Regions from separate parts of the Candidatus Dorea massiliensis AP6 genome, predicted to be linked through region 2. Evidence: riboswitches for the same ligand, from Rfam matches in the RefSeq annotation. Region 2 holds a riboswitch; the other holds the start of a gene.

Region 1 (9,261 bases), on a different contig from region 2:
CAAAAGCAGTGCCAGACCGCAGTACCAGGAATGGGTCGGCAGATTCAGATAGGTATACTGGAAATTCCAGATGTCATATGCCAGAATGTATACCCAGATCATATCCGGCCACAGCATATCCTGCTTATTTTTAGAGGAGTAAATGCCCCACCAGCCGGTCATACATACGATATTGAATAGACCCGCCAGGCCATTCAGCACATTCCACCAGCCGCCATACAGCCATACGCCCTCTGAGGACAGCCACCAGCCGCCTGCCAGAGATCCGGCCCGGATAGCGGATTCAAAATCAGAGGCCACCGCGATCAGAATGTTGATTGCCACAATCACAAAGGGGAAGGCTTTAAACCAGTGTGATTTTCCCAGTTTTCCCCAATTGTATTTCAGTACCATAAATCCGATACAGCCCGCCGTCGCCGCGTACAGCTTGGCGTAATGGAACCAGCTGTTCATATGTACGTAGGTGTCATTCTGCAACGCCCATTCTGCGCCCGCCGCCGCTCCGATGTAGATCGCGATAAAATACACCGTCAGCACTGCGGGAAGAGCCAGGAAACACGCGATTCCGCCCCATTTGGTCCGTCTTGCCACCTCGTTCATCAATACCAGTCCGGCAAAGACCAGCAGCCAGCCTAACAGCTGCCAGCCTGCGGTTTCTCCATAAATCTGAAAAAACATTGTCTCACTCTCCTTTTTCTTATTTCTGCAATCCTCACAACAGGTAACTGCGGGAAGCGTCTTTCACGCTGCTCTTATCCCCTTCATGATGATCTGAACCATCTCTTCTTTTCCCTGCTCGTAGGTCAGCCCGTTTTTATAGAGAATATCGCTCTCCGTAAAACAGGTTACCGTTCCCCGGATCATCCCCATTACCACCGGAACGGAGATATCCTTTCGGATCTTACCTTCCCGTACGCCCCGCTCCAGATACTGCTCCGCAAGGATCCAGCCCTGATTCACCGCCTCCATCAGGTATCTGTACTGCTTTGGATACTTCCGGGCCACCTCAAAGAGCCGACTGAGGCCGATATTGTAATACTTGGTGGGAATCGCGCAGAACAGCCGTTCCAGCTTTTGTATCATAGCCCAGGCTACCGGTCAATCCGGAAACATAGACAAAAAAATGAGAGATGCTTGGTGAAAAAGTCATCTCTCAAATCCCATTTCGGTTTTATTCCATGTCCTGTTCTTCTGTTTTCCGTATCAGTCTCCGCAGGGGCAGCGCCACCAGAAGCAGGCCGAATACCACGAAGCAGATCGCCTGCAGCACCTCAGGCAAAAAGCCCAAGGCTCCGGCTACCAGCGGTTCCAAAAGATAATACCCGTTAAACAGCATATGGAAGGCAATCCCAGCCCAGATGGAACGATAGCGCAGCACCAGATATCCGGCCAGAAGGCCTATCAGAAAGGCATAGCTTCCCTGTACCAGGTTGAGATGGGCAATGCCAAAAAACAGAGCCTGCAGGATATTGATCACCCAGAAGGAGGCTCCCGCCCGCTTCAGATATTCGACCGTCAGGCCGCGGAAGATCAACTCCTCCGCAATCGGGCCAATGATGACCGTCGCCAGGATCGCGGAAATTCCACTTTCTCCAAGACCCGCGTCTTCTATCAGCTCCGTGTACTCCTGCATGGATTTCGGATCCAGCACCTCCCAGCCGCTCATCAGAATCCCTATCAGAAACTGCGCGCCCACCGCCATCAGAAGCAGGCTTACCAGATCTTTTTTTTGAAACAGTGACATTTCCCGGATCCCGTATTTCTCCCGCCACCGTACCACACTGATATAATACCAGAGGCCTGCTACACCAAGCAGCAGTACGTCAGAGATCAGCAATACCGTCATGGTATCGTTCATGTATATCTGTGTTCCCTCTTCCACGCCATATTGCACCATGAACCTTATCATCTGAACCGTAGAAGCCGCAAATTGTATTCCCAGCATAGCCACCAGCGGCAATATGCTTTTTAAATATCCTCCTGCTTTTTTCATAGGCACCTCCGTTTATCTTTTCTTTTGTCCCTTTTTTCTATCTTATCATATCTGTTCCGGTCTGGCTACCTTCAGAAGCTTTATATAAAAAGGATCCTGCTTTTTACAGAATCCCTTTGTCTTGATTTCTACTATAAAATAAATTCCAGCAACAGGCCCGCTCCGGCGGACAGCAGGTACAGGAGACCTACGATGGCTGCATTTTCCTTCGCCGGATGATTTTCCCGGAATAAGACTGCCAGGCCGACGCCTGCTCCGGCGCATAAACCGCCCATGGCGGACGCAAGGCTCAGGCCCCCGGCCAGGTAGAGCTCAGTGATGAGAATTGAGGAAGCGCAGTTGGGGATGAGTCCCAGAAGCGCGGTCAGGAAGGGCTGGAACCAGGTGTCTTTGCCCAGGAAGGTGGTCAGGGCGTCCATACCCACCCATCCCAGTACGATGTTCAGGATGGCGGTGAAAACGAAGACATAGATGGTCAGCTGAATGGTATGACGCACAGCCGGTTTTACGATGCCGCTGTCGTCGCTGCAGCCACAGCCGCGGCACATATCTTCGATGTGCTTGTGCTCCTTTTTCTTACGAAGCAAAAAGTCCAACAGGTATCCGGCCACAATGCCGATCAGCATTTTGCCCAGAAGAAGCTGTCCGATGACCCGGCCGCTGCCCGGATGGCTGAACAGTATCAGGATGGCCTCGTCGGAGGTGGACAGGAATACGGCCATCAGGGTTCCCAGAGTGATAACGCCGCCGGAATACAGGTTCGCCGCTGCTACGGAGAAACCGCACTGGGGAACGCAGCCAAAGATGGCTCCCACCAGAGGGCCTGCCTTGCCCATTTTTCCCAGGGCACGATTCATAAAGTTATTGGAATAATGCTCCAGCGTCTCCAGAAGCAGAAAGGCGGCCAACAGAAACGGCACGGTCTTCGCGGTATCCAGAAGCGCGTCCAGGATTGCATCCAGTATCATTTTTACACCTCTTTCTATCGAAACGTCTTATCTAAGCCCTCGCTTTACGATAAGAAATTTTTGTCACAGGAATGATTTGCGATATGCCAAAATCGACATTGGTTTTTAGGATACCATGTTCTGAAGGATTATGCAAGGAGGCTTTTTCAAAGTTTCGTTAAATTTTTGATAATCTTTCTTGCTTTTTGGAAAATCTATGTTATAATGTACCTGTTCGGATACAATCTGAACGAAAAATAAATAATAGCGAAGTAGGATTTTATGCGTCAAGTGTTCGCAGGCTGGGGAGTCGCCGCGAAACGAAAAGGAGAGCTTTGACTCGGTCTTACGATATATTATCCGCACCCGTTGCTACAGATGAGTACATCTCATGTGTGGAGGAATCGGGCTTCATAAGCAGTCTCGATATTATTTATTTTGTAACCTGTTTCTCACACACAAGTATGGAGGTGTATTTTTTATGCAGTTTTTTTTCCAAGGATGCCCTTTCCTTTCGTGAACAGTTTAACAATCTCCGGAAGGTACAGAGTATCTGTCTGTGCGGTCTTTTCGTGGCCGCGTACGTAGCTCTTTCCTTTTTTAATCTGAAGCTTACCCCGTATCTGGAATTCCGCTTTGCTTTCCTGGCGCTGGCTGCTGCAGCTGCCTACGGCGGTCCGGTGATGGGTATGACGGCAGGTATCGCAGGCGATGTGGTCAGCTTTTTCGCTGCTCCGCAGACCGGTCCCTTTTTCCCGGGCTTTACCATAAGCTACGCGATTCTCGGTTTTGCGTTCGGCCTGATTCTGTATCGCTCCAGGGTAACCCCGGTTCGTGTTTTCGCGGCTGCCTTCTTTGAATTTGTGGAGGCCTGCACGCTGAATACCCTGTGGCTGCATTTTATGTACGGCATGGAATGGAAGTATCTCTTCACCATCCGTCTTGTAAAATGTATCGTTTCCCTTGGGATCAATACGGTACTGCTCTTCATTTTCATGAAGGCCTTCAGCAAGATTATTTCCAGTGTTCTGACTCCCGCAAGCGTGTCCAGATCTTAAATGGAGCGCTGATTTTATAACCAAAAGAACCGCAGCCGGAAAATCGGGTTCCGGCTGCGGTTCTTTTTTTGCTTTCCTTTCGCCTATCGGTAAACCGACATGCGCTGTCTGTAAATGCGTTTCTTCGCGATACTTTTTCTGATAATCAGTGCTATCGCCATTGCCGCAGCCCCGGCTGTCAACAGCCACATCAGCGGATGCTGTGTGTCGCCGGTCCGGACGGCTCTGACTGCACTCCGGTGTCCACCGGAGCCTCCGGAGCTTTGATTTTTCGGCGCATCATACCGGTTATCAAAGCGAATCGCGTCGGATTTTTCCTGCTTTCCTTCCCGCTTTGCCACCACTTCTGCCGTCAGGGTTCCATCGCCCCGGCGGATCACCTGTACGTCCACCAGATAAGCCGTCCGGTCATAGTTGAAGCGTTCGGCGCTGTCCGTATCCTGGGAAATGCGGTACTGATACGTTCCGACCTCTCCATAGGTGACAGGGCCGAAGGTAATCGTGCCCGCGCCGGTGCGGGTCTTCACGGTCTCTATGGGCAGCGGCGCGTTCTTTGTCACCGCTTCCAGGGTTACTTTATAATCTTTACCGCCCGGGATATTTTCACCACTCACTTCGACCTGCACCGGTATGGTGAGCGTACAGCTTTTTTCTGCCGCCTCTGTCTTCACCGGCAGCCACAGGCTAAGAATAAAAACGAAAAGCGGCGCCCATTTCCAGACCTTTTTTTTCTTATTTTTCACAGGTGTTTACACCTCCCTTCCGGCTGACGTTTCTTCCAGCCAGCCGAATACTACCACGCGTCCATTGGTTCCCACATCATCTGCGCAGGTGGAAAGCCCGATAAGCTTCTCACCCCGAACTGCTTCCCGATACTGTACCGCCTTTTTTTTGATATGAGACAGAAGCCCTGAAGCATCCACGTCTTTTCCGCTGTGATAGATTTGTTCATCATAGGCGTCCGTCTCCACACACGCAAAAATATGGATAGTCAATTCCTTATCCGGCAGATACAGGACGCCGTCCGGATGCTCTGTAAAATACGCTGTTTCTGTAAATTTCGCCACATCGCCGAACATGGCGCCATTTTCCATATGGTGACCGTAGAGCAGGCTGTAGCTGTCGGAGAAATCGGGACTGTCCGCGCTGGCCAGGAATATTGCGCCAGACAGAGAAAATTCGCCGTAGACGTCCTGATTGACATAGATCATATCGTTTTCTCCCTGCAGCACCGGATAGTCGATATGCGTATCCGGTATGGTGATCCAGGCGCGCACGTCGGGATTCAGTTCCTGAAGCTCCGCAAAGCCTGCGCTTTCTCCATCTCCTACCGGCTTATAATCCAGAAGTTCGGCGGATACAAAAGCATTTTGGCTTACCCGGTACGTATCCCAGAGGGAATACGTACCGTAGGCCAGCATTACAAAGACCAGCAGGCCTGCAATTATGGTGAGTAACCGGTTCCCAATCCCGGCCACTCTCGCTGCTGCCCGCCACATTTCTTATTCCCCGAACAGCTTTTTCTTACGTCCAAAGAAGAAGATCATCGCTGCCGCGAAGGCCAGCATCAGAGCATAGGGAGCTACGGTGCTGACTACGCCGCCGGGAATTTTGGCGTCGCGGTGGTTCTCCACGTAGAGCAGCTTCCCGTTTTCCGTTACCTGATTCTCCTTCGATACCTCTTTTCCGTCCGCATCCATATATTTCGTGGTGTAACCGTCTGCGGTATAATCCTGTTCATTTACCGTATAGGTATCACCGGCAGTCAGGCCATAGATATGGATGGAACCGGTATCCTTGATGGTATACTCCGCTTCCACGTTGTTCTCCAGATGTGTCTCCGTTACCCTTCCGCCCTCTTTATCTGTAATGACAACCTTATACCATTCACCGTCTGCGCCTTTCACTTTTACATGGAACCTGAAGTCTTTATTTGTCTCGCCCATATTTCCGGTAACTTTTTTGACGATGGTGATATCGTGCGTTGTGTCATGCTCCTTGCCGTAATCATTGGTGAAAATCAGGTCAGATTTCGTGTCCTTGGTATTCCCCTCTTTATCCGTCACCGGCTTTGTGCAGAGGATATTTTTTACATACAGGCTGCCGGTATCATCCTTTAAGACAAATACATAGACATCATAAACCGTTCCGTCATAAACGATACCCTCGTAATTACCGGCTGTTTCCCTCGCCTGATAATGATAGACGCCCGGTCTCGTAAATTTTGTAATATCCCATTTGATATTATCGCTGCCTTCATAGGATGCTGCAGGCGCTGTCCCGGACGGCGCAAATGTAATGGTTCCCTTTTCCATAGTCAGACCACCCTCTACGCCGGATAAAACCACATTATCCGCAAAGGTTGCCTGCGTCGTATCTTTGCTGTGATCCACCGGCGTCAGCGTAAAGGAAAAGCTCGTATCCGGAGCGTACGTATGCCCATCTGTGGTCACAATCTTTTTATATTTCATCTCTTGCAAAGGCGTTACCTCCGTCGCTGCCAGCGCATTTCCGCCAAATGTAGACAAAAGCACTGCTCCTGTCATCATTGCTGCTGCCAGTCTGCCTGCGATTCTCTGAAATTTCATCTCGTTCCCTCTCTCTTTCCTGCCTCGTTTTATAGTTCTCATAGTTCCGATCTGCGGACTGCTGTAATAACAGTCCCCTTTATCTCAGAGTGTTTCACCGGCCCGAAATACCGGCTGTCTAAAGCCCCCTCCCGGTAATCGCAGAGCACAAAGACCTCGTCCTCTTTCAGTGTCACCGGATAGTCCACCTTTCCATCATATACCGGCGTCCGGTAATAAATGTCAGTTTCCAGAACCTGATAGCCATTGATGTAAAGTCCATCCTCTCCGGCCACCTCCACGGTGTCCCCGCCACGGGCCACAATACGGCCCACATACTGCCTGCCCTCCTTGCAAAATACAATCACTGAGCGATCGTTCAGCTTTTTTCCCAGCCGATAGTACAGCACCAGATCGCCTGCCTCCAGCTTCGGGCTCATGGAATTGTCTTTCATGGCCGTGACGCCGAAAACCACTCCGAACAGCAGCCAGAAGACCACAAGCATTACGCACAGCCGGACCAGGAAATATTTCACTTCAGCCTTATCGCGTTCCATCGTATCGTCGTCTCCTGTATGCCAGATATGCCAGAGCCGCCATAGTCGCCGTGCCAAGCAGCGCTGCCCATACGCCGCTTCCCAACTGTCCGCTGAAGCCGAGGCCTGTGGGTACCGGGATATCCACGCCGTCCAGCTTCACTACGGGCATCGGGAACTCCTCTTCCCTCGGAACCGTATCATTCCAGGTGTAAATCAATTTTGCGCTGTCTTCCACATTGGAATAAAAGCCCCAGCCGTCCGCATGGGTTCCTGTATCGGGCTCCGCTCTATCCGGGTAAGTCTCGTCTGCCTCAAAATACTTCTTGTAGGCCAGCTCCGACGGCGCGATGTGAACCGTGATTTCATAGGTCCAGCCATCGCCCAGCTCGTATTCGTCCGGGAATTTCAGCTGAAGCTCACGGGTCGTCGGGTTATAAACGACTGTCGTTCCGTCCGGTATGCTCTCTTCGCCGCCTTCTGCATTCACCGCTGAGAGTGTGTATACAAGCTCTGACGCATTGGTCAGGGGCTTTCCGTCTTTATTCAGCAGATCTACATTTTCACTGAGGGTATCGGTAACAGTCACATTCTTACAGGAAAGCCTTGTAATCTCACCAGCCATTTCCGAAAATGCTTTCTTCAGCTCTTCCAGACTGCCGCAGAGGTATGGCGCGTTATTCTCTGTGACTTTACAACCGGAATTCTTTTTCTCGATCCGCACGCTCAATTCTTTTAGTGTAGCCGGATTGATTGCCTGCTCGTCTTTTCCGATACCAATGGCGTAGAAATAGTTGATGCCGGTCATTTTGTCTGCCTGGGTATAGGCGGCGCCGGAACAGCTGCCCCAGTTATACTTATTTCCCCACCAATCTTCATCTGCATCTTCATCTCCGGCTCCCACAGTATCTCCGTCACTATTATAATAAAACGTTGGTTTTCCATCCGACAGAAACAGTACTGCCTTTTCCGCGTCTGAACGGGCTTTTGCCAGTTGTTCCGCCCCTGTACGGAGTCCTGCCTGATAGTTCGTTCCACCGGAGGGTTTATAATCCAGCTTACCGCCTCCGACGCTGTACTGATCCTGTGGATTTGTCAGATTCCCACTTATTTTAAAATTCTTCGCCTCGTTCCATTCTACAGCTATGCTTGCGTCATTCCAGGTTCCATCATCTTCACTTCCACTGTATGTCACAATACTGTAACGAACATCCAGTCCATCATTCTGTTCCAGTGTATCGATCAGCTGCTGAATGGCCAGCTTGGCATTGTACCAGCGGCTGTTCTTATAGTTTGTTTCCTTAGATCCTCCCATAGAGTAAGTCATTGACCCCGACCTGTCCACAATCAGAAGGACGTCCAGTTTCCGGGCATTCCTGTCGGTATCCGCTTTTCCCGTAAATTCCAGCGTCAGATCGTAAGTTCCATCCGGGTTCCGCTCGGCATATTTCCGATGGGCTAGGGACGGAGCTTCCGGTTTCACCGTCGCCAGATCCAATACCACTGGCTCTGCCGACATAATCTCTCTCAGAAGCTCCTCGGGGACCAACTCCTCTTCCGGCAGCACTGTTTCCATTACTTCCGCATCGTCTGCCTCAGAGCCTGCTTCCAGATTTCCCGCTTTCTGTTCTTTCTCTGTGGTTTCTGTGGTTTCTGGATTTTCTGCCTCATTGTTCTCTCCGGGAGCCACAGTTTCCGTATTTTCATCCGGATCTTTTTTCCCGGTATCTTTCCCGGTGTTCTCATCCGAACCACTGCCTCCCTGTTGCTGTTCTTCCGCCTGCTCGTCCTGTTTTCCGGCTTTTTCCTCTGCTTCTGTCTCTCCGGCTTCCATTTCCGCGGTCTCCATATTCTCTGCCTCCGTCGAAACATCTTCTATGTGTTCCGTTTCAGCCAGCACCGGGAAGCCGCTGCCTCCGGCTACTGAAAAAAGCAGCAGAAGCACAAGCAGGTACGCCCACATTCTTTTTGCTTTTCTCCTCAACTTTCTCATTCTCCTTTTTTCACTGCAAACTGTCTGTTGTCCTCTCTCCCCCTTTCTGTTACTACTTTCCATTCTATGTGGTTTTTCCCAGATTATTACAGGACATGAAGGAAATCGTTCGCCGGATTTCGGCTTTTTGTGACGTTCGGGTAAATTTACTGTAGGAAATTAATAGA
Region 2 (9,261 bases):
CAGACGACGTAAAGCTTCAGATCATGTCCTATCACCTGCCGGCTACTCTTTTGTCTGATATAAAAGCAAGCGTGGAAGTGGAGGATGGCAAGGAACCTTTGATTTACCTGGCGGATTTTCAAAGAGATGTATCTATGGATCGAATGACTTCTTTATTTGATGATCTGCTTAATACATTTTTGAAATATGCAGAAAACGAAATCAGTTTTGAGAAGTTTTTGGAAGCAGGTATGGAACATATTTATGCCTACTATGACTATATTGTTTTTGAGCGGTGTTACAGTGATGTGAAAGTCAAAGCAATTATAAAAGTACTGTCTTCTGTTTTTGAGGAAATAACGGACAAATATGCAGTGGTGATACCTGCAAACTGCGGTTTTGTTCTTTCCAGAAGCATCTATACGATTACACAGTTTTACGCGTCTCTTGAACTGTGGGAAAAAAGACGGCTTGAGGATTTAAATCACTGTCTGGAATGGCTGCACAGTAAATTGCCTCAGGAGACAGCAGTGGCTGCTGAAGTTTCAAGTGCAATAAAAGGAAATCTTGATTTACAGTTAAATCAAATCAGCGAAATTTTTTTAATTCTGAATATTAAAGCATATAATCGCAAGCTGGAGCTGAATGATACTCTGGGAATTATTATCAGTCACGGATATTCTACGGCCGGCAGCATTGCAGATACATGTAATCAGCTGCTTCACTTTAATATATTTAATGCAATTGATATGCCTTTAGATACAAAGGTGTCGGAAATTGCTTTGAAATTAAAGAAGTATATTTTAGGACATGCAGGATACAGAAATATTTTACTTTTGGTAGATATGGGTTCGCTGGAAGAAATCGGGAAAGAACTGGAGGATATTCCTAACATTAAAATAGGAATTATCAATCATATTTCCACGCAGCTTGTTCTTGAGGTGGGAAGTAGAATTTTGCAGCGCCAGCCTATGGATAAATATTTGGAGGAGGTTTGCAAAGAAGTACATTCTTCTTGTAAAATTATCAGCACCGAGAGAAAGATTCCTACTATTTTATTTACAAGCGAGCTGGGAAATGAAGCTGCAGAACGTATTATGAAGCTGTTTCAGCATGGCTTTTTCGAAAAACGGCATATAAATTTAGTCTTGTATGATTACTATGAACTGTTGAAAAATCAGGAAATCGCTCAGGTGTTTTCTAAATATCATATAGTGTGTGTGGTTGGTACGCTGGATCCAGGCTTTAAAGATGTTCCATTTATATCCCTGGACGATCTGGTTACTAATAAAGGGACGGCTTATCTGGAAAAAATATTTGTCCCTTATTTAACAAAGAAAGAAATTGATTTTTTGGAAGAAAAAATTGTAGAGAATTTTTCGCTTCAAAATGTTGTAGAAAGTCTTACTATTTTAAATGCAGACACACTCCTGAGTTTTGTCGTTAATGCAATAAAAAGATTGCAGGCATTGCTGGAATGTGATCTGAACAATAAAACCATCATAGGCCTATATGTGCATATTTGCTGTCTGGTAGAACGTTTAGTGACCAAGGCAGTTATTGAAGCCCGGCCAGGTGAAAAGGAATTTATACGAAAAGAAAAACAGTTTGTGTCTTATGTAAACAGTGCTTTTCGTGAAATTCAGCAGCATTATAAAATTCAATTGCCTGATGGAGAAATTGTATTTTTGTATGAATACATAAGTCATAATGAAGAATAGGTTTGTTGACAGCCCTTATTTCAGGAGTATCTCAAAGTTTATGTAAACGTTCAAACTGATGTATTTTAAACTTATCAGTGCGGAAGGAGATTTGGACATGGTTCTCTCATATAGTTTAACCCTTCAAGATTGATAGGCAGAGAAGCTGAATAGGTAAAGTCTGTTTTTTGTGGTAAAATTACACAAAAAACAGTCGATTTTGCGTGGATTTGAAGGCAAAATTAGTCAAAACATAAAAATTTCAAGGAGAAATTGCTTTCTTTTTCATAAAATCCCGTCTTTGACACTTTGAAGAAGAATAAACAGCCATAAAGCCTAAAAATGCAGGCTTTATGGCTGTTTCGGCGTTTGCATCGATATGTACTATATTTTTTCTTTGGAGTGAGCTGCCTTTTTTGTGTTTGATATAATGCTCCGCATGGAACTTTTGGTTATGAATTCGAAGTCTGTTCTAAATTTAAATGTATTGTGAAGAGCATCTGTCAGTTTTGTCCGTTTATAAGCCGGTATATACCCGTTATCCTTGCTCAACAGTGTCATATTCATTTCACGTAGAGTTTCCAGGATCTGATTGCAGGTAAATTCCTCTCCAAGCTTCTTCTCCAGTAATCTATATACTAAAAGGCTGATGTAGCAGGTTAGAAAATGTGCTTTGATACGATCATCTCTCTGCACATAAACAGGTCTGGCTTCAAAATCTGATTTCATGATCCGAAAATTCTCTTCAATCTCCCAGCGTCGTTTGTTGATTTTGATGATCTCAGAAGGATCATCTTCCAGGTTGGTTACGACAGCATAGAACCCGTCATACATGGCTTCTTCCCGGATGCGTTCTTCATCCAGGGCATACAACGCTTGATCGGCAATCTCGCCATCGGGTGTGACAGAAGTTTTATGGATGAATCGTGCCGGATCGTTCTGGTTCTTCCCACGTCTGCATTTTCCGGGTCCCTGTATCATCTTCATTGCGCGCTCTACCTGGCGTCCCCGAATCTTCTGCTGATAGGCCTTGTATTTCGGTGAATATGTTACGATGATCGTCTCATTCATACTTCCGGTCACAAGAGGGACTTCCTTGTAATAGATGGTATGAAATACTTCAGGGTCTGTTTCATCCAGTGTCCTGAGATCGATCATCTTGTTGGAACCGGGGAGCCTGAATTGAGTAGGGTTCAGAGCAATCTCACGATCTTCCTGTTTCATTTTCTTCAGGGAGTACGTGATCACATAAGAACGGTTGCCAAAGCTGTTAAGAAAACGATTCTTTACACTGCCCAAACCGGCATCAGAGCAGAAGATGAATTCGCTGCAATCGAAATCCTTTATTACCTTTGTTTCTAATGGCTTCAGTGTGAGTTGTTCATTCTGATTGCCGGGGAAGATATCAAAAGCAAGAGGAATACCGTCGGCATCCATAAAAAGCCCCATAGTGACGATGGGATTGGGCCGGTGTTCTTTGTTTTTACCATACTTTTTATCTCCGCTTTCTTCCTCAATCTCGAAATAATAATTCGTACAGTCGTAATACAAGATTTTTGTGTTACGGTGATGCACAAAGTTAGAATTCCGATAAAGTTCTTCCTGAATGTAATCTGACTCTTCTGCCATAACAGAAAGAGCGCGGTAAACATTCTGCAATGAATACTTAGGTGGCTCCAAAAGAGAATGACAGAATGAATAACTGCTCATCTTGCTGGAAGGGGCAAGTATTCGTGCATAGATCAGATCGGTGAGGATTGCATGAATGTCATACGTGAACCTATGACGGTTGCGAATGTTTCTGCAGATGTTGTCAAAACGCAGTTCAGAGCACAGCTGCTGCAAAAAAAGATATCCGACATTAAATAAGCGTTCCTCCTCCAAAGGGATACGGGCTACTTGAGAGAACGTAACCGATATCTGTTCTTTTTGCTGGTTGTAGAGAGTGGTTTCCTTTGCAGCTTCAGCTCTTGCCCACTCCATCATTTTTTCTTCATTGCCGGAGAACTTTTGTAAAAGTTCATTATATTTCCCCAGTTTCTTATAGATACGGGAAGAGGGTTTGCCGTTTGCCTTCCTGAAAGATTGGTAAATATAAACATCTTTATTGTTTTTACTACCGGTAATGTTTACGTACATAATGCATTCCTCCTTCTCCTTATTATAACACACAATTACAGACAAGTGCAGATAAAATCGTAAAATTTGACAAAAAAATAAGCCACAAATGGCTTAAACAAAGGGTTTTTTAAAGATGAATAAAAAAACAAGTGTCAAAGACCCGCGAATATAACAAACCGCTCTAAAAATGCCATTTAAAGTAAAAAATTGCTTGACAAACATAATTCTATCATGTAGAATATCACTGTTGTGACACATGAAAGTTATGTGAAAGCAATTTGCCCAGATAGCTCAGTTGGTAGAGCAGAGGACTGAAAATCCTCGTGTCACTGGTTCGATTCCGGTTCTGGGCATGCATTGAGCACTTGGTGAGCTATTCTCGAACTTAGTGACCATGGTGTTTCTATGTAAATATTTTCATAGCGTTTGCGGGTGTAGTTCAATGGTAGAACACCAGCCTTCCAAGCTGGATACGTGGGTTCGATTCCCATCACCCGCTTATTTTTATGCCCAAAATTAGAATAGAGAGACTCGGAGCCTTCCGGGTCTCTTTTTTATTAAAAAAACATGGATTGACGGTACCCTCACATTGCAGTAAACTAATCGTAATTGAAAGGCTACAAACAAAAGGCTATAAAATAAAGAAAGATGCGACAAAGCAGTTGCCGGGCTGAAAGTCGGCAATTTGTGAGTAGAAGGAGGACGCAGCTATGGCAATTTCATATGGAAAAATGGTAATCATCGGCGCCGGTAAGGTGGGAAGCGCGATTTTGAATTCGGTTCTGCGGATGAATATCCTGGATGAGATCGTGGTGGTGAACCGCAACCAGAAAAAGGCCCTGGGCGAGGTGCTGGACGCCAGCCACACCACGGCGTTCGCCTACAGCGCCAATGCGAATATCCATGTGGGCGGCTACGAGGAGTGCGCGGACGCCCAGATCATCGTGGTGACTGCAGGTCCCAGCATCCAGCCGGGTAATTCCCGTGACCGTATGGTGCTGCTTGAGAAAAATGTTAACGTCATGAACGATATTATGGAGCAGATCACCCGCTATACCCGGGAGGCCATCATCATCGTGGTGTCCAATCCGCTGGACATCCTGACCTACATTGCCCAGAAGAAATTCAACTACCCGGCCAATAAGATCTTCGGCACCGGCACTTTGCTTGACACCGCACGCTTCAATAAGATGCTGGGCGACCTCTGCGGCGTGGACGCCAAGAATGTGACCGGTTTCGTGCTGGGCGAGCACGGCTCCACCTCCTTTATCCCCTGGAATACCGTGAATATCGTGGGCGTGCCATTTTCAGAATTTGAGAAACAGTTTGAATTAAAGGAAAAACTCGACAAAGAAAAGCTGCTCCACGACACCAAGGTCATCGGTCTGGACATCGTGGAGCTGAAGGGCTACACCAGCTCCGGCGTGGCCTTAAGCGCCTGCCGTCTGATCGGCAGCATCGTCCGCAACGAGAAATCCGTGGTGCCCGTCTCCACGGTGCTGTCGGGCCAGTACGGCCTCACCGGAGCAGCCATGAGCCTGCCCTGTGTCATTTCCAAGAACGGCATCGATCGGGTACTGGAGCTGCCGCTGGATGAACAGGGAAAGAGCGATCTGCAGAAATGCTATGAGCATTTGCGGACGGCTATCGAGAGCGTGTATACAGAAGCATGAGTCATTAGGTACCGCCAGTCATAAAGAGGACTGGCGGTAATTTTATGTAACAGTTTGATTGCTATAAATTTATGTACTACTAAGAATTTCTCAGGAGTTACGTAGTCATATTTTAAATAGGTAATCTGGGTAAAAATTTGGTAAATTCCTGTATACAATGTATAAATCTATATACAGACCTGACGGTATATGATATAATGCCCTTTGGTAACAATTTACAACAATAGAATAATATGCAAAATAGGTTTTCATGCGTCAAGTGTTCAGCGGATGGGGAGTTGCCGCCGAAACGAAAAGTTCGTCTTACGGTATGGAGACCGCACCCGTTGCAGCAATATAAGATTCATAAACAGCGTCTCATATTGTGAAGGGATATTTTCGTCATATGTTCTGTCACAGCCTGGAGGTGCTGTTTTTATGATGGATTATGAGAAAATCAAGGCCGGAGTCCAGCTTATGCTGGAGGGAATCGGCGAGGACGTAACAAGAGAAGGTTTATTGGAGACACCGGATCGGATTGCGCGTATGTGCGCTGAGATCTACGGCGGCCTGTACGAGGATGCGTCGGTGCATCTGAAAAAACAATTCACAGTCGAGCGGAACGACATCGTAGTAGAGAAGGATATCACCTTCTATTCCGTGTGCGAACATCATTTACTCCCCTTTTACGGAAAAGCGCATATCGGGTATATACCGAACGGTAAGGTAGTAGGCTTAAGCAAGCTGGCCCGTACCGTAGATGTATTTGCCAGAAGACCCCAGATTCAGGAAAAGCTCACGTCCCAGATCGCGGACGCGCTGGAGGAAAGCCTAGATCCCCAGGGTGTTATCGTTATGCTGGAGGCTGAGCACATGTGTATGACCATGCGCGGCATCAAAAAGCCCGGCAGCAAGACGGTCACCATGGTGACCACCGGCTGCTTTGAGAACAATTTTGAACTTCAGAATCGTTTCCTGAATATGGTGCGCCAGTAATGGGCGGCATGGAGCGCGTAAACCGAATCTGGAACCACCCGGTCTATCAGAATGCCCTGGGAAAGCTGACGGCCTACGAGGCAGAGCGGGAATTTTGCCGCCATACGCCGGAGCATTTTCTTGCTGTGGCCCGCCTGACGTATCTGCTTGCCCTAGAAAATGGGGTGGCCGCCGATCGGGAAGTTATCTACGCAGCAGGGCTCCTGCACGATATGGGCAGATATCTCCAGTATGAAAATGGGACGCCCCACGACGAAGCAGGCATCATGTTGGCCGGGCCCATTTTGCAGGACTGTGGTTTTTCGGAAGGCGAGAGCGCTGAAGTGCTGAAGCTCATCGGAAGCCACCGGACCAAAAGCGACAAGGCCGACCTGCCGGGATTGTTCTACCGGGCGGACAAGCTGTCGCGGAACTGTTTTCTATGTCCGGCCCAGGCAGACTGCAACTGGCCGGAGGAGAAGAAAAATTTAGAAATTCGATTATAGACCGGAAAGGAGAGTAATTGTTTCATAAAGCCGGAAGTATTTATTGCGGAGGGCGCAGAACAGCTACAGTGAAAATTTATGAAAATCGGAAGCAAAGAATTCAACGTAAAAAATAAAACCTATATCATGGGAATTCTGAATGTAACCCCGGATTCCTTCTCTGACGGCGGCAAATGGAACCACATGGACGCAGCGCTGGCCCATGCGGAGGATATGATCCGCGAAGGCACCGCCATTCTGGATATCGGCGGCGAATCCACCCGTCCCGGACACCAGCAGATTACCGAGGACGAGGAAATCCAACGGGTAGCTCCGGTCATCGAAGCAATGAAAGCCCGCTTCGATGTCCCCGTGTCCATCGATACCTACAAGGCAAAGGTGGCAGCCGCAGCCATCGAGGCAGGCGCCGATCTGGTCAACGATATCTGGGGCCTGAAATACGACCCGGAGATGGCCGGACTCATCGCCCGCACCGGAGTGGCCTGCTGTCTGATGCACAATAAGAACAACACCGAGTACCAGGATTTCTACCCGGATATGCTGCGGGAAACCGCAGAGTGCGTAAAGCTGGCGAAGGAGGCGGGTATCGCTGACGATAAGATTATCCTTGATCCGGGCGTAGGCTTTGGAAAAAATTACGAGCAGAATCTGGAAACCATTTTACATATGGAGCGGTTCCATGAGCTGGGATATCCCATGCTGCTTGGCACATCCCGTAAATCCGTTATCGGTCTGACCCTGGATCTGCCGGCGGATCAGAGAGTAGAGGGAACCCTGGTGACGACCGTGATGGCTGTGATGAAAAAGTACGCCTTTGTCCGGGTTCACGACATCAAAGAAAATCAGCGCACGATCCGGATGACTGAGGCGATTCTGAGAGCAGGAGAGAACTAAATGGATAAAATACAGATCAAAAACCTGGAAATATTTGCCAATCACGGCGTGTTTCCGGAGGAAAATAAGCTGGGACAGAAATTTGTCATTTCCGCGACCCTCTATACATCCACCCGCCAGGCGGGGAAGACGGACGACTTGACTGCCTCCATTCATTACGGCGAGGTCAGCCAGTTTATCACAAAATTTGTTCGGGAGCACACCTGGAAGCTATTGGAAACGGTGGTGGAGCAGTTAGCAGAGGCTATGCTTCTGAACATCCCCCATTTGGAAAAGGTGGAGCTGGAGATTAAAAAGCCTTGGGCTCCGGTGGGACTGCCCCTGGAGACCGTGTCTGTCTCCATCGAGCGGGGCTGGCACACCGCCTACATCGCTATGGGATCTAACATGGGCGACAAAAAAGCTTATCTGGACATGAGCGTGCTTGGACTGCAGCTCACGAAAGGCTGTATCGTAGAGACAGTGGCCGATTACCTGGCCACCGAGCCCTACGGCTACACCGATCAGGACGAATTCCTGAACAGCGTCATGAAGATCCGAACCATTCTGCCGCCCCACGAGCTCCTCGACCGGCTCCATGAGCTGGAGCAGGAGGCCAACCGGGTCCGCGTGATCCACTGGGGTCCCCGGACGCTGGATCTGGACATCCTTCTGTACGACGACCTGATTCTTGACGATGAGGAGCTTCATATTCCCCATATCGAGATGCACAAGCGGGATTTCGTGCTGATTCCGTTGGCACAGATCGCACCCTGGGTGCGGCATCCGGTATACAACCAGACGGTGCAGGAGCTGCTGGATAGATTAAAATAAGAAAAGCGGCGGCGGTTTTTACATAGACGAGATTACGGAAAAACAGTAAAAAATAAAAAGCAAGACAGAACTGTATCATGGAAATTCAGGATACGTCCTGTCTTGCTTTTTGCTATAAAGAAACGGAGGAGGAGGGATTTGAACCCTCGCGCCGGTGCTACCGACCTACTGGTGTTCGAAGCCAGACCCTTCAGCCACTTGGGTACTCCTCCATTGCTGAGAACCAGCGACTAATAGTATAATATATTTTCCGATGCATTTCAAGAGCGGGATTTCAAAATCGCCTGCCTGTGTTATGGTACAGAGGATCTGATTTATATAAAAGAAAACCATTTTGGTGCTTCACTACATTCTATAAGTGTAAGATAAAATTCTTATAAGTCGACTTAAAGAAGAAAGGTAAAAGGATAACCATTTATGAATGATCATGAAATCGAGCAGTTTATCCTTACATATGGCTGTGATATTCTGCGCTTTTGCCGGATGACTGCCGGCGGAAGCGAGGCAGGAGACGATCTGTATCAGGATACCATGCTGAAGCTGACTGAAAAAAAGCAGACATTACTGCTTGGCCCGCACACGAAAAGTTATGCCTTATCCACAGCCTTGTTTCTCTGGAAA

Evidence for each region. Region 2 has a riboswitch for tetrahydrofolate ahead of folE (GTP cyclohydrolase I FolE). Riboswitches for the same ligand answer to the same signal wherever they lie in the genome.
Region 1: another riboswitch for tetrahydrofolate. It lies ahead of ACESZP_RS15805 (folate family ECF transporter S component); the one in region 2 lies ahead of folE (GTP cyclohydrolase I FolE).

The regions. Positions count from the first base shown of each region.
Region 1 covers NZ_CAXTKW010000017.1:50,499-59,759, forward strand. The annotation lists gene ACESZP_RS15785 (DUF5692 family protein) at 1-678, opposite strand, end outside; gene ACESZP_RS15790 (hypothetical protein) at 742-1,083, opposite strand; gene ACESZP_RS15795 (CPBP family intramembrane glutamic endopeptidase) at 1,172-1,993, opposite strand; gene ACESZP_RS15800 (putative manganese transporter) at 2,125-2,961, opposite strand; THF riboswitch at 3,207-3,314, shown strand; gene ACESZP_RS15805 (folate family ECF transporter S component) at 3,405-3,998, shown strand; gene ACESZP_RS15810 (Spy0128 family protein) at 4,082-4,741, opposite strand; gene srtB (class B sortase) at 4,748-5,497, opposite strand; gene ACESZP_RS15820 (DUF7601 domain-containing protein) at 5,501-6,586, opposite strand; gene lepB (signal peptidase I) at 6,625-7,122, opposite strand; gene ACESZP_RS15830 (vWA domain-containing protein) at 7,109-9,094, opposite strand.
Region 2 covers NZ_CAXTKW010000015.1:15,983-25,243, reverse strand. The annotation lists gene ACESZP_RS14850 (sigma 54-interacting transcriptional regulator) at 1-1,700, shown strand, start outside; gene ACESZP_RS14845 (IS1634 family transposase) at 2,064-3,818, opposite strand; tRNA gene ACESZP_RS14840 (tRNA-Phe) at 4,081-4,153, shown strand; tRNA gene ACESZP_RS14835 (tRNA-Gly) at 4,229-4,299, shown strand; gene ACESZP_RS14830 (L-lactate dehydrogenase) at 4,511-5,473, shown strand; THF riboswitch at 5,708-5,804, shown strand; gene folE (GTP cyclohydrolase I FolE) at 5,891-6,448, shown strand; gene ACESZP_RS14820 (HD domain-containing protein) at 6,457-6,933, shown strand; gene folP (dihydropteroate synthase) at 7,012-7,827, shown strand; gene folK (2-amino-4-hydroxy-6-hydroxymethyldihydropteridine diphosphokinase) at 7,828-8,640, shown strand; tRNA gene ACESZP_RS14805 (tRNA-Ser) at 8,764-8,852, opposite strand; gene ACESZP_RS14800 (RNA polymerase sigma factor) at 9,058-9,261, shown strand, end outside.